DNA from 2 places in the Lysinibacillus sp. NPDC092081 genome. Region 1 is predicted to be linked to the other one. Evidence: riboswitches for the same ligand, from Rfam matches in the RefSeq annotation. Region 1 holds a riboswitch; the other holds the start of a gene.

Region 1 (8,133 bases):
AGAAATGGTATTTAAAAACTTTCGGGTCGTTGGATGCTGAGGCTTCGAAAATAGTTCTATAGCAGAGCCATATTCCACAACCGTCCCTGATTCAAGAACAGATACATCATCGCAAATTTTTTGAATAACATTCATTTCATGTGTAATGAGTAAAATAGTGATGCCTAGCTCACGATTAATTTTCAAGAGAAGCTCAAGAATAGCATCAGTTGTTTCAGGATCGAGTGCACTTGTCGCTTCATCACTGAGCAAAATTTCAGGTTCTTGGGCAAGGGCACGTGCAATAGCGACACGTTGCTTTTGACCACCTGAAAGCTGGCTAGGATAACTATCTAATTTTTCTGTTAGGCCAACAATTTCTGCATATTTTGCAACGCGTTTTTTCACTTCGGAGTCGTTATAGCCAAGAAGCTTTAAGGGTACCGAAATATTGTTGTAAACAGTCGCTGTTTTTAAGAGGTTAAAATGCTGGAAGATCATCCCGATTTTTTGACGGGTTTTGCGAAGGTCGTTTAGAGAAAGGGAAGTAATATCTACATGATCGATTAATACCTTTCCTGTTGTTGGACGCTCTAATAAATTGACACAGCGAATAAGAGTACTTTTTCCTGCACCACTATAGCCAATAACTCCATGAATTTCACCTTTTTTGACATGTAAGTTAATACCATTTACTGCTTTGACAATACCCTTTTTAGTTTTAAATTCTTTTGTTATATTTTCTAATTGGATCATACTGTGATATCTCCTTTCTAAGTCCTTCTATAAAGCAAGAATCTGCTAGCTTTCCTGTAGGAGTCTCGCAGATTCTCGATTTTATGAAAGGTCCTTAATCGTTACTTACCAGCTTGGAATTATAGCACCTTTGAATTCCTCTTCAATAAATTTGCGTACTTCATCAGATTGATAAGCTTCAACGAATTTCTTAATCGTTGGGTCGTCCTTGTTTTCAGCACGTACCGCAATGTAATTTACATATGGAGAGTCCGTAGATTCTAAAAGAATGGAGTCTTTTTTAGGATCAATGCCAGCTTCAAGAGCGAAGTTCGTATTAATGGCTGCTATATCTACTTCACTAAGCTGCTTCGGAATTTGTGCGGCCTCTAATTCAATGAATTTTAAGTTCTTTTTGTTTTCTTCCACGTCGCGGATAGATGCTGTTAAATCTGCTCCGTCTTTTAATTTAATATAGCCCGCCTCTTGAAGGACAAATAGGGCACGAGCCCCGTTTGTTGGATCATTTGGTAATCCGAATGTTGCACCATCAGGAACGTCTTCTAATGATTTATATTTCTCAGAGTATATGCCCATAGGAGTTAAAATTGTTTTTCCTACTGGTACTAAATCTGTATTGTGATCTTTGTTAAATGCATCGAGGAATGGCTTGTGTTGATAGCTGTTTACATCAAGATCACCCTCGGCTAACGATGTATTTGGTAACACATAATCAGAGAAAGTTTTTAGTTCCACCTCTAAGCCCTTTTCTTTGGCAACTTTTGCAGCAACCTCTGCAATTTGTTCGTGTGGACCAGAAGTTACACCTACTACGATTTTATGTTCATTAATAGCCTTACTTTGACTATCTTCTTTAGTACCACAGCCTACTAATGCTGCTACCAATGTGAGACTCGCTAAACCTAGTAAAAATTTGTTTTTCTTTTTCATGAGAAAACCTCCAAAGTTATTTTTTCGGTTTTTAAAAATAAAAAAACCCTCTTAAAAAAACTAAGAGAGGCTCATGAAAAAACGTCCTCTCTTATCTTTCAAACGATGATCGTTTGCAGGATTTAGCACCTTCCTTAAAAAAGGAGGTTGCCGAGCTTCATAGGGCCAGTCCCTCAGCTACTCTTGATAAGAGATTTATAATATTTTTTTGTAAATCCGATAAAACTAATATAGATTATAGTATATAGTAAGTCAATCGAATTTTTAAAATTTTTTATTTTATTATAATATTTCGTTGAAAAAGAATCCGCTAGAAGAAGGGGGGGAGCAACCAAAAAGATAGTGAAATGAAAAAACTGTCCCCGTAGCCAAGTTTGAGCTAATGGAACAGTTTTTTGGTTGAGTCTACTCAGGTAGGGAGATTGAAATGTTCATAAGCTAAATAAGTTTAATTTTTCAATTCTGCTAATTGCTTCACGTAAGCGGTCTTCGCTAACAAGTAAACCAACCCGAACATAGCCTTCACCATATTGACCGAAGCCATTGCCTGCAGCTACTGCGATATCAGCTTTGTCGAGCAATAAATCGGCAAATTGTTCACTCGTAAAACCTAGCGGAACAGGAAGCCAGGCAAAGAAAGAGCCTCTCGGTGCTGTTACTTGCCAACCAATTCGCTGAGCTTCTTCGATCAGGACGTTTCGTCGACGCTCATAAGTCGCTCTTAGCTTATCCGCGCAACTCTGGGAAGCAGTAAGTGCAACTGCCGCGGCTTGTTGCACTGCAGGGAATTGGCTACAAAATAGATGATCTTGAATAAGGTTAATGGCTGCAACAATATCGGGATTACCAACTGCAAAACCAATGCGCCAGCCTGCCATATTATACGTTTTTGATAATGTATACATTTCAATACCGACATCTTTAGCACCGTCAGCTTGCAAGAAACTGATAGGTCTATTGCCGTCAAATCCGATCGCCCCGTAGGCAAAATCATGTGATACGATAATATTATGCTCTTTTGCAAAGCGTACTGTTTCCTCGAAAAATTCAAGTGTTGCCGTACCACCAGTTGGGTTATTCGGGTAATTCAAGTAAAGCAGCTTCGCCTTTTCCTTTATTTCATCGGATAAAGCATTATAATCTGGCAAGAAATCATTTTCTGCAAAAAGTGGCATGACTTCAAAATTAACATCGCTTAATACGACACCAGATAAGTAATCTGGATATCCAGGATCCGGTAATAGCATTGTATCACCGGGATTTAAAACGGCTAACGGTAGCTCAACAAGACCGATTTTCGTACCACCGAGAATAGCTACCTCTGTTTCAGGGTCAATGTCAACATTGTATTCACGTTTGTAGAAGCTTGCTGCTGCTTGGCGTAATTCTGCTATGCCGCGAAATGGAGAGTATTTATGATTTTGTGGATTTTCTGCTGCCTCCTGTAATGCTTTAATAATATGTGGAGGAGTGGGTTGATCTGGATTACCTTGACCAAGATTGATAACATCACGCCCTTCAGCTAGAGCAGCGTTTACTTTTTGCACAAGTGCTGCAAAAAATTGAGTTGGGAGTTGCTGTAGTTTTTTTGAGAATTCCATGCATGTCCACCTTTTTCAGAATATAATAATTATTAAAGATATGATGCACATAATATTACTTTTTTTAGTAATTGTCTAGAGCCTTTTCAGTTAACTAAAAACTAAAAGAGACCCAATTATATATATGAGGTGAAAAAATTGAACAAAGTTTCATATTTTATCGTCAATGCTTTTACTACAGAACTTTACAAGGGAAATCCCGCAGCAGTCTGTTTACTTGATTCAACAATACCTGAGTCGACTATGCAGAAAATTGCTCAGGAGATCCCCGTACCAACAACAGCTTTTGTCCAAAAGAAAGATAATGATTTTTTTCTTAGATGGTTTACGCCAGCAAAGGAAATACCGATTTGTGGACATGGAACAATCGCTAGCGCTTTTTTACTCTGGAAACAAGGGATTGTACCCGTCAACTCGGCAATTACATTCCAGACTTTAAGTGGTCCTTTGCAAGCAATTTGGCTGGATGAACTAGTTAAAATAACAATTAAGAAGTACCAGTTAGAAGAGATTGAATGTCCTGTGGAGCTTGAAGAATGGCTTGGGTTGAAACCAACATATGTAGGAAAAACAGAATTGGATTATATAGTGGAGCTAAGTCACGAAGAGTATATTGCAGATTTTAAAGCTGATTTTCCTGCGATGAAACAGTTCCCTGTACGTGGTGTTTGTATTACAAGCATTTCTAAGGATGAGGGAATTGATATTGTCTCAAGATTCTTTTCTCCTGCACAAGGCATTGATGAAGACCATGTAAATGGTTCCACTCATGGAGCGTTAGGACCTTACTGGTGTGCAAAATTATCAAAAGAAAGCATCGTTAGCAAACAGCTTTCAAAACGTGGTGGATTATTGTACGTTACACCAAAAGTAGAAGATGTTGCTATTGCAGGTTCGGCAGTTCAAGTATTAAGTGGAGAAATATTAATCTAAATATTGAGCTTAAACCATGGAAGTAAGGTTGATTTATTGTAGTATAAATACAGAAAAGTACTGTCTAGAGGAGGAATAACAATGAAAATCGGTTGTATCCAATTAAACGTAGGCTTTGGCAAAGTAGAAGAAAATTTTGCTCGCGCTGAGGACAAGATTCGTGAAGCAGCAAAACAAGGTGCAGAAATTATTGTACTACCGGAGATGTGGAATACAGGCTATGCACTTGAAAAATTACCAGAGCTCGCAGATGTGGATGGAGAGCGTTCGAAAGCATTTTTATCGGATCTAACGAAAGAGCTTGGCGTACACATTGTTGGTGGCTCTGTTTCAACAAAGAAGGGCGATAAATTTTACAACACGATGTATACGTTTGATAAGAATGGTGAGTTAGTAGGTGAATATAACAAGGCACATCTTTTCCGTTTGATGGACGAGCATTTATATTTAGAAGCAGGGGATGAAATGAATCGCTTTACTCTTGGAGATATCGAGGCTGCAGGAGTGATTTGCTATGATATTCGCTTCCCTGAATGGCTACGTGCTCACGCCTTAGAGGGAGCAAAGGTATTGTTCGTACCGGCGCAATGGCCGACACCACGTATTGATCATTGGAAAACATTGCTGCAAGCACGTGCCATTGAAAATCAATGCTTTGTGGTCGCTGTTAATCGTATTTCTAGAAAGGTAGAAAACTTCAATGGTCAATCAATGATTATTCAACCATGGGGCGAAGTGCTTTGGGTTGGTGCAGAGGATGAAGAAGTAGCTGTCATCGACGTGGACTTTTCGATTGTCGATGAAGTCCGTGGCCGAATTCCAGTTTATGACGACCGCAGACCAGGATTATATAGCGGAGTAGTTACCGAAAACTAAAATTTGATAGCACGCTCAAGCGATGTTGAGCGTGCTAATCGATGAACATCGCTGATAAACCTGCGAACATCGCCGCTAAACCCGCCAACAACTAAGAAATTAATTCTTATCCTCAATCAAAGAATTAGCAAGCAGCATAAATTCAAGTGTAATGCGATTGTGGCCCTTCATGAAATTTTCCCCTAAGAGACTTTCAAGCTTTTTTAAGCGATGGTAGAGTGTTTGGCGTACGATGAACAGTTGATTGGCTGTTTGTTGTTTGGAGCCATTCGTTTGCAAGTATACTTGTAGAGTTTCTAGTAGCTTACTGTTATATTTTTTGTCGTATTCAATGACGGGCTGCAAATAATCTTGAATTACTTCCTGTAAATTGACTTGCATCTGTAATTTATAGATGAGGTGATACAGGTGTAAATCATCGTAAAAATAAGATGTTGTTTGTACTTTACTGCAAATATACAATGTTTCGAGTGCCGTTTGATAGCTCTTTGGTATTTCTTCTACGTCTGCAACGACTTTGCCAATGGCTACTTGATAACCTTGGACCATTTGTTTTTTATAAAAATCAGTTTTCTGAACGGAAGAAACTAACGTATTTAATAATTCGCGACTCGATTTACTATCCTTCGTATGGAGTAAAATAAAAATGACATAGCTTTTTCTTTCAAATAAAAATGGTATAAATCCATTTTGCTCAAAAAGGTTGCGATAGTAGAGCTTACTATAAATAATATCCTCTTGCACCTTAGAGACTGCATTAGGAGTTGCTAAAATAAAAACAGCCCCGCTAGAAAGTTTATAGTTAGAATGATAGGTTACGATAAATTTATAAATTTCCTCTTTCGATAGTTTTTGATCGATCCAATCCGCTAAAATAGAGGCATCCTCAATGTCCCTTTTCTCTTCAATATAAAAATCTCTCATTAACAGCTGTGCTAATGCAGTAGCTGTGCGGTCTAAAATAAGTAATTCAAACTCTGAGAATAGACCATCCTCTCTATAGAGCGTTAAATCTGCATAATGCTGGTCAAAAATAAAGATTGGTTCATTTTTAAATACTGGTGCTGATTTTTTCATCGTTAATAGTTGTTGGCGCTTATTATGAGGCATATTTGGAGAAAAGATAGGCTCTCGACCTTTAATAGAAAAGATAATTTGTGTCATTAATTCATTATACATATTTTGTAAAATTTCTTCTGCGGTTTGCCCTAATAGAGCATTTTTATTTAATGTTTGAGAGTAGGATTCTAAAGTAGAGATCATTAAATATTGTTGATTCATAATTTGACTATGTAAATCCTGTGTAATGCGGACAAAAGGGACAGTGTCATGAAAAACGATAATAGGGAAGCTGTGACGGTTAGCAAGAGCTACAATTACTTCTGGAATGGTTTGTATGGAAGTCCCGTATTCAATGCACAATGCAGCGCAATTTTTGTTGATTAAGGATTCTACAAAAAAGATAAAATCCGCTATGCTATGCTGGAGGCTTATCCCTGTTGTTAAAACCAGTTCATCACCAGCTAGAAAATTATCTACTTGTATAATTTCGATGACATGGGCCCATTTTACAATTCGTAATAATCCATCATCACCAGCTACGACCTCCGCACTTTGAAAGTATGTATTTTCTAATACATCCTTCACTTGAAGCTTAAATTGACTCACTTTTATCCCCCTTCCTTTTAACATAGATCTTCTTCCTGATTTCTTATTGATGTGATATTTTTGCTTAAATAAACTTAAATACCTTATTTTAAGAATGTTTAGTCTATTTTACATTATGTTTAAAACAAATGTATAGAATTTTACAGTTTGTCTATACCTTCGTTTCTATGTAACATGTAAAATTTTTGTAAGCGGTAATCCAATCTAATAAAAGAGGTGAACAGATATGGAGCAACAGACGCATTTACAAAGAGGGTTAAAGAAAAGGCATATGACGATGATCGCTATTGCAGGGGTTATTGGAGCCGGTCTATTTATGGGGAGCGGCTCAGTGATTAACTTAGCCGGCCCTGGCGCGATTTTATCTTATATCTTTGCGGGTATTATCGTTATTCTTGTCATGCGAATGCTTGGAGAAATGGCAGCTGTCAATCCAACAAGTGGGTCTTTCGCGCATTATGCACATGAAGCAATCGGTCCGTGGGCTGGTTTTATGATGGCTGGTTATATTGGTTTTTCTGGGTTGTTGCAATTGCTTTAGAGGCAACGGCAGCAGCGGCGATTATTCAATATTGGTATGATGGGATTCCTTTATGGCTACTAAGTCTTTTATTAACTGTAGCACTTACTTTAACAAATGTTGTTTCCGTAAAAGCTTTTGGTGAATTTGAATATTGGTTCTCTCTTATTAAGGTTACAAGTATTATAGCTTTTTTGGCACTTGGTGCATTTATTATTTTCGGTATCGCACCTAATTTTGATGCGGTAGGTACTGCCAATCTAATCGGTGAGGGGGGCTTTTTACCAAATGGTTTTGGTGCTGTCTTGATGGGTGTAGTGATTGTTATTTTCTCCTTTATGGGCACAGAAATTGTTGCCATTGCAGCAGGGGAATCTGACGAACCGTTAGCAGCGGTGACAAAAGCTACAAATTCAATTACTTGGCGTATTTTGATTTTCTATGTTGGATCAATAACGATAGTTGTCACATTATTACCTTGGCATTCCTCAGATATTTTAACGAGTCCCTATGTAGCAGTATTGGATTATATCGGTATTCCAGCAGCTGCACAAATCATGAATTTTGTTGTCTTAACAGCGGTTTTATCGTGCTTAAACTCCGCGCTATATGCGACATCTCGAATGGTATTTTCTTTAGCTGAGAAGGGGGAAGCCCCAAAAGCATTTTTGAAATTAAATAAAAAGGGAGCACCTGTTAATGCCATATTAACAGCGACATTCTTCTCTTATATTGCCGTTATTATGAACTATGTTTCACCAGATAAAGTATTTATGTTTTTACTTAGTTCATGTAGTGCAATCACGTTGATTCTTTACTTAATCATTGCTTTTTCACAATTAAAAATGCGACGGAAAATTGAGAAAGAAA
Region 2 (8,133 bases), on a different contig from region 1:
AGCTTCCTCATTCCACACACGCTCATAAATCTCTCTTATCGAAAATACACGCCCTACATTTTTCATTAATAATTCCGTAATCTTATATTCGATTGGTGTTAATCGAACAGGCTCCCCTTCTAAGATGACTTCCTTTGCATCTTCATCTAATACAAGTCCGTCGATTTCCACCTTTGCTGCTTCATCATTGTACGTCCCAAGTTGTACATAACGTCGCAGCTGTGATTTTACTCGAGCCAACAGCTCTAATGGATGAAAAGGCTTTGTGACGTAATCATCTGCGCCTACAGACAAACCATGAATTTTGTCGCCATCCTCCGCTTTTGCACTAAGCATAATAATTGGGATATTGCGCTCTTCTCTAATTTTAAACGTCGCTGTAATTCCATCCATATTTGGCATCATAATATCTAAAATAATTAAATGTATTTCATTGTCTTCTAATTTTTCGAGTGCCTCTAAGCCGTCAGCAGCTTTAATGACATTGTAGCCTTCATTCTTTAAATAGATTTCAATACCATCACGAATATCTTGATCATCGTCTGTTACAAGAACTGTTAGTTTCGTCATGATATACACCTCGCTCTCAATTAATAGTGTACCTTTTAAATCTTAAAAACCAGTTATTATAAAAATGAAGAATTTCTTAAGGTTTTACCTTCTTTCAGCAGGTGTCCAAACATCCACTGAAATAGAGGAACTCAGTCTAAGAACGCCACGTACTGTGGGCAATGACTGAGTGACCGACATCGTGTCGGCCCTCGTGCAGACCTAAGGACAAAGTCGATTCCAGACGCAATTATGCCGAGGCATAATTGATTGTGACTCATTATCATAACGTAGGGTTGATTTCCGTTCCGACTGGGACAGCCCCTTCCCCATTATTAACGAATTGTCATTACAGTTGCTATTCTCCACACCTTTGTCGGGTGTGATTTCCATAGTATCCATTCTAAAGCACCAGAAAAGACAGGAGCGCTACCAATTTTATAAATGTTCCATAGCTACGCCGGTTAAACGATTTGATGAAAAAAAAAGACCTTGGAATAACGCAATGCTCGTAGCAGCTATACTTGTCCATTTCCATGACCATTTCAGGATACATCATTTATTGCCCCTCGACCGTCACCACTCATTAACATTAATAATACAGATTTATCCAAAATCAAACAATTACCATTTTCCTTTTTCCTTCATTTATATACCCACAGTAGGCTTTCTATTAAAGGGAGGTTATAATAAAAACAGCAAAAGGAGCGAAAATATGTATAAAACAATTGAAGAAACAGCCATCGAACTTGGTATGCCAGAAGATCAAATACTTCGCCTAGTTTACGAGGGCCGTATCCGTTCAGTATACGACGGTGATCAAATACTAATTAATAGCGGACAGTTCAGCACTTATTTTGAGCAGTTAGATCGTATTAAAGAGGAAATTGAAATTTGGCGGAATACTCCTATTCCAGAGGATATCGATGTTAAAGATGAGGATTAAAAAATGCCTATCATTAAACAATTAGCACATTGTTGAATGATAGGCATAATCTATCTAATTATATCGTTACGACAAATCCAGCTCGCTTACCGATAATTTCCGCATAATCCTCAACCATGACACTAGCTGTTGGGTACATACCTGCCCCAGGTCCAATTAGCGTTAATGTGCCAATATAATTTGTATCCAATGCCACAGCATTATTGACATCATCAACTGGATAAAGCGGATGTTCCTTATCCACTAATTGCGGGCCAACCTTTGCGACCACTTTACCATCTGCTAGCTTCTCAACCTCAGCAACGTGGCGGTAACGCAAGCCTTTTTCACACGCTTCTTTTACTTGCTCTGCCGATATACTATCAATGCCAACCACATCAACGTCAGCCCAATCTGGTTGTTCACCAAATGCCAAAGCACTTAAAATCATTAATTTTTTGAAGGCATCTTGGCCTGAGATATCATTATATGGATCTGCCTCTGCATAACCTAAATTTTGCGCCTCTTTTAAAGCAGTTTCGAACGACCAGCCCTGTGAACGCATTTTCGTTAAAATATAGTTGGATGTCCCATTTAAAACACCCTGAATACGACTAACATCATTGACAAGCAAAATATTTTTCATCGTTTTAATAACTGGTACACCGCCAGCAGTCGTTGCCTCAAAGCCTACAAAAACACCGTTTGCTTTTGCAAGATCCTGTAACTCCAAGCCTCGTTTTGCAAACATTACTTTGTTAGCTGTAATGACATGACATTTATGTTCAACAGCGCGCTTTAAATAAGTAAATGCTGGCTCCTCATTGACGATCGCCTCAAAAACAACCTGGATACCTGGTTCTGCTAAGACTTCATCCATACTAGTTGTCATTAAATGCGCTGTCCCTGGTACACGTTCACGGCTAGTGTCTGTAACTAAAATTTTTGCTACTTCTAGCTCAATTCCTAATTTATTTTTAAGCTCTTCACGCTTTTCGTTTAATATATGGTAAATTCCTTGACCTACCGTTCCAAATCCTAATATAGCTGCCTTTATAGTTGCCATTCCTATTCCCTCCAACTTACATTCCGCAGTTTCATTATATTTATTTCGTCTCAGCTTAATTCTTATAGATTTTGAATTGTGCGCCGACTATACAAAGCAGGTCAGTTTGCCGTGTTTCTAACACTTCGTCTTCAGACAGATATTTAGTCATGGCGTTTCACTTTCGCTACAAAAGACATCCTGAATGAAGATACACTGTGAAACAAACAAATTCAAATAATTCAAAAATCAACTTAAAGAAAATTGTAACGTAAATACATACATTGCACAAGAAAAATCTTTCTAGGGTGGACATTTGTTTCCTGTAGACGTGCAAAGGAAATCGTTTTCATTCCTTTTATTATGTGATTTTTCACTTGATCTATAATAATTGAACAAATTTTGACGAATCTTTATCTAAAAAACAAATGCCTTTCTTCTATTATATATGTATGTAAAGACATTCATAAAAATTGTTCTTTTGAAATATATTAATAAAAATTTTTTCTGTATATCTTCATCGTCTAATTTAAAAAGCCCATTCCCTGTAGCAGCAGAGAATGAGCCCAATTATATGAGGGATAATTAACTAGCTTTGGCTAGCAATTTATAACGATATTGTATTAAAGCTTGTTGCACCAATCTTATTTCCTCTTGCGTAAAATTTGGTATTGCATACGTACGTTCAACTAATTGGAATGTGCCGTATTTTAAATAATACTCTGTCGCAGGTAGAGGAATATGACTTGTTCCATAGCCTTCATAAGCTTCGAAAATTTCTTTTACTGTATAGACTTCCTCGTTGACATAAACAACTTCCTTAAAAGCAGAATGTCCAAAGATCTCTTGCCATTTGCACTCAACTGACGCAAGTATGTTTTGAATGGACATGTTGTTCACAAACACATGACCTTCATTTAGCTCATAAATAAGATAAGATGCAATGTTTTGCGCACTATACACATTTCCCATTTAAAACACTCCTTTATCATCAGTTTTGTAGATAAGAGTAGCTACTGGCTGAGCAGCTACTCCTCTTCGTATATATTCAAAAGTGGGGGAGCACTTATGAAACTAAATTAGTTTGAGCATTGATTGAAAACACTTTACCGATCAACAAGTCGGCGCTTTAAATTGGTTCTAGGTTGGTAGCCCTTCGAACACTTTTCTTATTCCCTAGTATAAAACAAGGAATTAAATAAGTCAATAATACTTATAAAATTACTAGGTATTAATTAATTATCAATTATGCCGAGGCATAATTGCGTCCGGAATGGGATGCTTTAGCACCCGCTGAAAGAAGTTAAAATTTCAGTTATTTCACCAAATGAGGTGAGCGGATGATGCAGCAACGTTTGACGCATTACCAAATGAGGCCAATCGGATGAGAAAATACGTAAACGCTACAACATTAGCCAATATGTTTTATTTATTAAGCTTCTACTTTTTGTTGTGAAGCTGTTACTTGTTCAATAGCTTGTTCTAAATCTGCAATAATGTCCTCTACTGCCTCTAGACCGATAGATAAGCGAATGAGCGACTCGGTTACGCCAGTTTGGATTAGCTCTTCAGCTGATAGTTGCTGATGTGTAGTAGATGCAGGATGAATAATTAATGATTTGGCATCCCCTACATTTGCTACGTGCGAGAATAATTTTACACTATCAATTAATTTACGCCCTGCTTCACGTCCACCTTTTATACCGAATGTAAGTACTGAACCGAAGCCGTTTCTCAAATATTTTTTTGCTAAATCATGGGTAGGGAAATTTTCTAAGCCATTGTAATTTACATATTCCACAGATGGGTGGTTTTGCAAATATTCGGCTACCGCTAATGCATTTTCATTGTGTTTAGGAATACGCAAATGAAGCGTTTCTAAACCTTGTAATAAATTAAATGCTGCATCTGCACTTAATGTTGGTCCAAAGTCACGTAGTAATTGCACACGCAGTTTTGTGGCAAATGCAGCCGCTGCTGTGTCAATACCATAACGCAAACCGTGATAAGAAGCATCTGGCTCAGTAAAGCCTGGGAAACGTCCGCGAGTCCAATCAAACTTCCCTGCATCTACCACAACGCCACCCAAAGTTGTACCATGGCCGCCAATCCATTTTGTAGCGGAATGAACAACGATATCTGCACCGTAGTCAATTGGTGTAGAGCCATATGGTGAAGCAAATGTGCTATCAATAATTAATGGCAGGCCGTTTTCATGTGCTATATTAGCTACCGCTTCAATATCTAGTACCTTTAAACTTGGGTTACCGTAAATTTCAGCGAACACCGCTTTTGTTTTATCAGTAATAGCTGCTCGGAAATTATCTGGATTTGTTTCGTCTACAAAAATTGTTTTAATACCATAGTTCGGTAGTGTGTTTGCGAATAAATTATAAGTACCTCCGTATAAAGAGCTAGCTGCGACAATTTCATCACCTGCCCCTGCAAGATTTAAAATTGAAAATGCGATTGCTGCTGCACCAGATGAAAGTGCTACTGCTGCTGTACCGCCTTCTAATAAAGCGACGCGTTTTTCAAAAACATCTACAGTTGGGTTTGTAATTCGTGTGTAAATATTGCCAGCTTCCTCTAAGGCAAACAGACGTTGCGCATGAGCAGTATCTTTAAAAACGAATGCCGTTGAGCGATATACGGGTACTGTACGAGATCCTGTTACCGGGTCTGGCTCTTGGCCACCGTGTAACAGCAATGTTTCTGGTTTAAAATTTGTCATTGTATACCTCCAAATGGTTATTTTTTTACGATGGTACCGGAGATGAGGAGGATTTTTTCAGTAGAAAACAAAAACCCTCTTCAGTTAAGAAGAGGGTTGCGGTTGCAAGTTTTCCTCCCCTTATCTGCCAGATCCAAGTAAGAATCTGTAGGAATTAGCACCTTAGCAAGTTCGTCACTTACTGGTTGCCGGGCATCATAGGGCCTATCCCTCCGCCGCTCTTGATAAGAGTATGAGATTCAATTTCCATCGTTGTTACACAGTATAAACATAGACTTTTTCTCTGTCAATACTAAAATTTTATTTTTTCCGAAACTTCTGTCTGCTTTTTTACGTAATACGAACGCATACACTATTTTAGGTATTTATTATTTTTATCACCATAGTGTGGGTTTATTTCCGTTTCGACTTATATACATGATATACGTTTTAACAAATGTCATCCCTAACTTTTAGTGATGGGACAATTATTTAGAAAGGAGGATTTTTATGATAAAAGCCGTTATCATTTTTCTTCTTGTTGGTTATTTGATTGGCTGTATTCACGGCTCTAAAGTTGCACAGTTTTTATCCGGGGTAGATTTAAAAAAGACTGGTCATGGCAATGCAGGTGCCTCTAATGCGACACTTTCCCTTGGATGGAAATACGGCATATTAGTTGCACTAATCGATATCGGTAAAGGCGTTGTAGCTATAATCGGTGCACATGTCTATTTAGCAGATATAACACAATTAACAGAAGCACAAGTTTGGCTCTTTATCTATATCGTAACTGCTGGCGTCATTCTAGGTCATAATTTCCCATTTTTTATGGGCTTCAATGGCGGTAAAGGAACTGCTTCAATCATAGGAATATTACTTGCGATTGATTGGAAAATTGGCTTATTTGCACTCATTTTATTTGTTATTTTATCTATCACGACGAACTATTTAATTGTCGGTGTACTTGAATTTTATCTCGTTTTTTGTATAGCCACATATTTATGGATTCCTGGAGTTGGCCCAACGATTATAGCCCTATTACTTTTTGGTATAGCCATCATTTTGCATATCGAAAATATTAAGCGACTGATGATAGGAACTGAGCCTAAAGTGACTTCTGCATTCAAAAAGAAAAAATAATATACTTTGGATATTATTGTCTTTTATATGGCCACATATTTTCTCGCAACTGCCCATTATCGCTATAAATAGGGGGTATTTCACATACTAGTTTTTTTACAATAAATAGACAAATTAACTTTCTTAATAAAGTATTTTACTAGCCGATGTTATAGAAAATTGTAATAGAAAGGATGAAAAAGTATGTCTACTTCTGAACAAGCAAAACCGAAACGTAATTTGAAGCCACTATGGATTGCATTAGCGTTCGCATTACTAATCATCATAACTTTTTTACCTAACAACGGCGATTTACCTATAGCTGGTCAACGGGCTTTGGCTATCTTAGCTTTCGCGGTCATCCTATGGGTTACAGAAGCAGTATCCTATCCCGTTAGCTCTGCCATGATTATTGCTCTCGTGACAATCTTACTAGGCTTAGCCCCGTCAATGGAAGATCCCGCGAAAGTGCTAGGAACATCAGATGCATTAAAATTAGCATTAAGCGGATTTAGTAATTCAGCAGTTGCACTAGTAGCCGCAGCTCTTTTCCTAGCGGCAGCTATGCAAATTACGAATTTACATAAACGTCTTGCGCTATGGATACTTTCACTAGTTGGGACAAAAACGAAAGCCATTGTATTCGGTGCTATTTTAGTATCTATTGCACTCGCATTCTTTGTCCCATCTGCTACTGCACGTGCAGGCGCAGTTGTACCAATACTACTCGGAATGGTAGCAGCATTTGGTTTACCACGTGATAGTCGACTTGCTGCTTTACTTGTTATTACTTCTGTACAAGCTGTTTCCATTTGGAATATCGGTATTAAAACGGCAGCAGCTCAAAATATGGTCGCTTTAAATTTCATCAAAGAACAATTCGGTGTAGATATTTCTTGGGGTGCTTGGTTACTTTACGCTGCCCCCTTCTCAATCATCATGTCGGTGGCTCTATTTTTCATTATGATTACACTAATTAAGCCTGAAACAAGTAATATTGAAGGTGGTAAAGAAGTAATCAAAAAACAGCTTGCGGAACTTGGTCCATTAAAAGCTCCCGAAATTCGATTAATCATCACCTCGGTAGTTTTACTATTTTTCTGGGCTGCAGAGGGCAAACTCCACCCATTCGATACGACAACCGTTACAATCGTTGCAATCGCCATTTTATTAATGCCAAAAATCGGAGTCTATTCGTGGAAGCAAGTTGAACCTCATATTCCTTGGGGGACAATTATCGTCTTTGCAGTAGGAATTATGCTAGGAACAGTCTTGCTTAATACTAAAGGTGCATCGTGGTTATCTGATAAGGTATTCGGTTCACTCGGTTTAGATTCTATGCCGATTCTAGCAACAATCGCCCTTGTTACTTTATTTAATATTATTATTCATTTAGGTTTTGCGAGTGCAACAAGCTTGGCATCTGCACTTGTACCGGTCTTTATCGTTTTAGCCTCAACATTAACGGCTAATGTCGATCAGGTTGGTTTCGTTATCGTGCAACAATTCGTTATTAGCTTTGGCTTCCTCTTACCTATTAGCGCACCGCAAAATATGCTTGCCTATGGTACAGGAGCCTTTACAACAAAGGATTTCTTAAAATCTGGTATTCCATTAACGATTATTGGATATATCCTAGTTCTTCTATTCTCCGCAACGTATTGGAAATGGATTGGCTTATTGTAAGAAGCAGCTAGGGTTTTCTCTTTGGACACCTGAGCACTTCAGGGGGTTCCCCGATCAAAATTCCAGAGCACCCGAGCTTTTGAGATTACGTTA

The links. A riboswitch is a leader RNA that binds a small molecule or an ion and turns the genes downstream of it on or off. The one in region 1 is predicted to bind S-adenosylmethionine.
Region 2: another riboswitch for S-adenosylmethionine. It lies ahead of ACIQLB_RS23610 (O-acetylhomoserine aminocarboxypropyltransferase/cysteine synthase family protein); the one in region 1 lies ahead of ACIQLB_RS11690 (MetQ/NlpA family ABC transporter substrate-binding protein).

The regions. Positions count from the first base shown of each region.
Region 1 is NZ_JBIVRU010000006.1:61,510-69,642, forward strand. Features, by position in the region: gene ACIQLB_RS11685 (methionine ABC transporter ATP-binding protein) at 1-735, opposite strand, end outside; gene ACIQLB_RS11690 (MetQ/NlpA family ABC transporter substrate-binding protein) at 841-1,665, opposite strand; SAM riboswitch class I at 1,754-1,858, opposite strand; gene ACIQLB_RS11695 (pyridoxal phosphate-dependent aminotransferase) at 2,097-3,266, opposite strand; gene ACIQLB_RS11700 (PhzF family phenazine biosynthesis protein) at 3,405-4,199, shown strand; gene ACIQLB_RS11705 (carbon-nitrogen family hydrolase) at 4,281-5,075, shown strand; gene ACIQLB_RS11710 (PucR family transcriptional regulator) at 5,175-6,743, opposite strand; partial or broken gene ACIQLB_RS11715 (amino acid permease) at 6,970-8,133, shown strand, end outside.
Region 2 is NZ_JBIVRU010000030.1:3,416-11,548, reverse strand. Features, by position in the region: gene ACIQLB_RS23630 (response regulator transcription factor) at 1-570, opposite strand, end outside; gene ACIQLB_RS23625 (MerR family transcriptional regulator) at 1,265-1,495, shown strand; gene ACIQLB_RS23620 (homoserine dehydrogenase) at 1,554-2,540, opposite strand; gene ACIQLB_RS23615 (hypothetical protein) at 3,105-3,491, opposite strand; gene ACIQLB_RS23610 (O-acetylhomoserine aminocarboxypropyltransferase/cysteine synthase family protein) at 3,952-5,253, opposite strand; SAM riboswitch class I at 5,371-5,484, opposite strand; gene ACIQLB_RS23605 (glycerol-3-phosphate acyltransferase) at 5,743-6,375, shown strand; gene ACIQLB_RS23600 (DASS family sodium-coupled anion symporter) at 6,559-8,040, shown strand.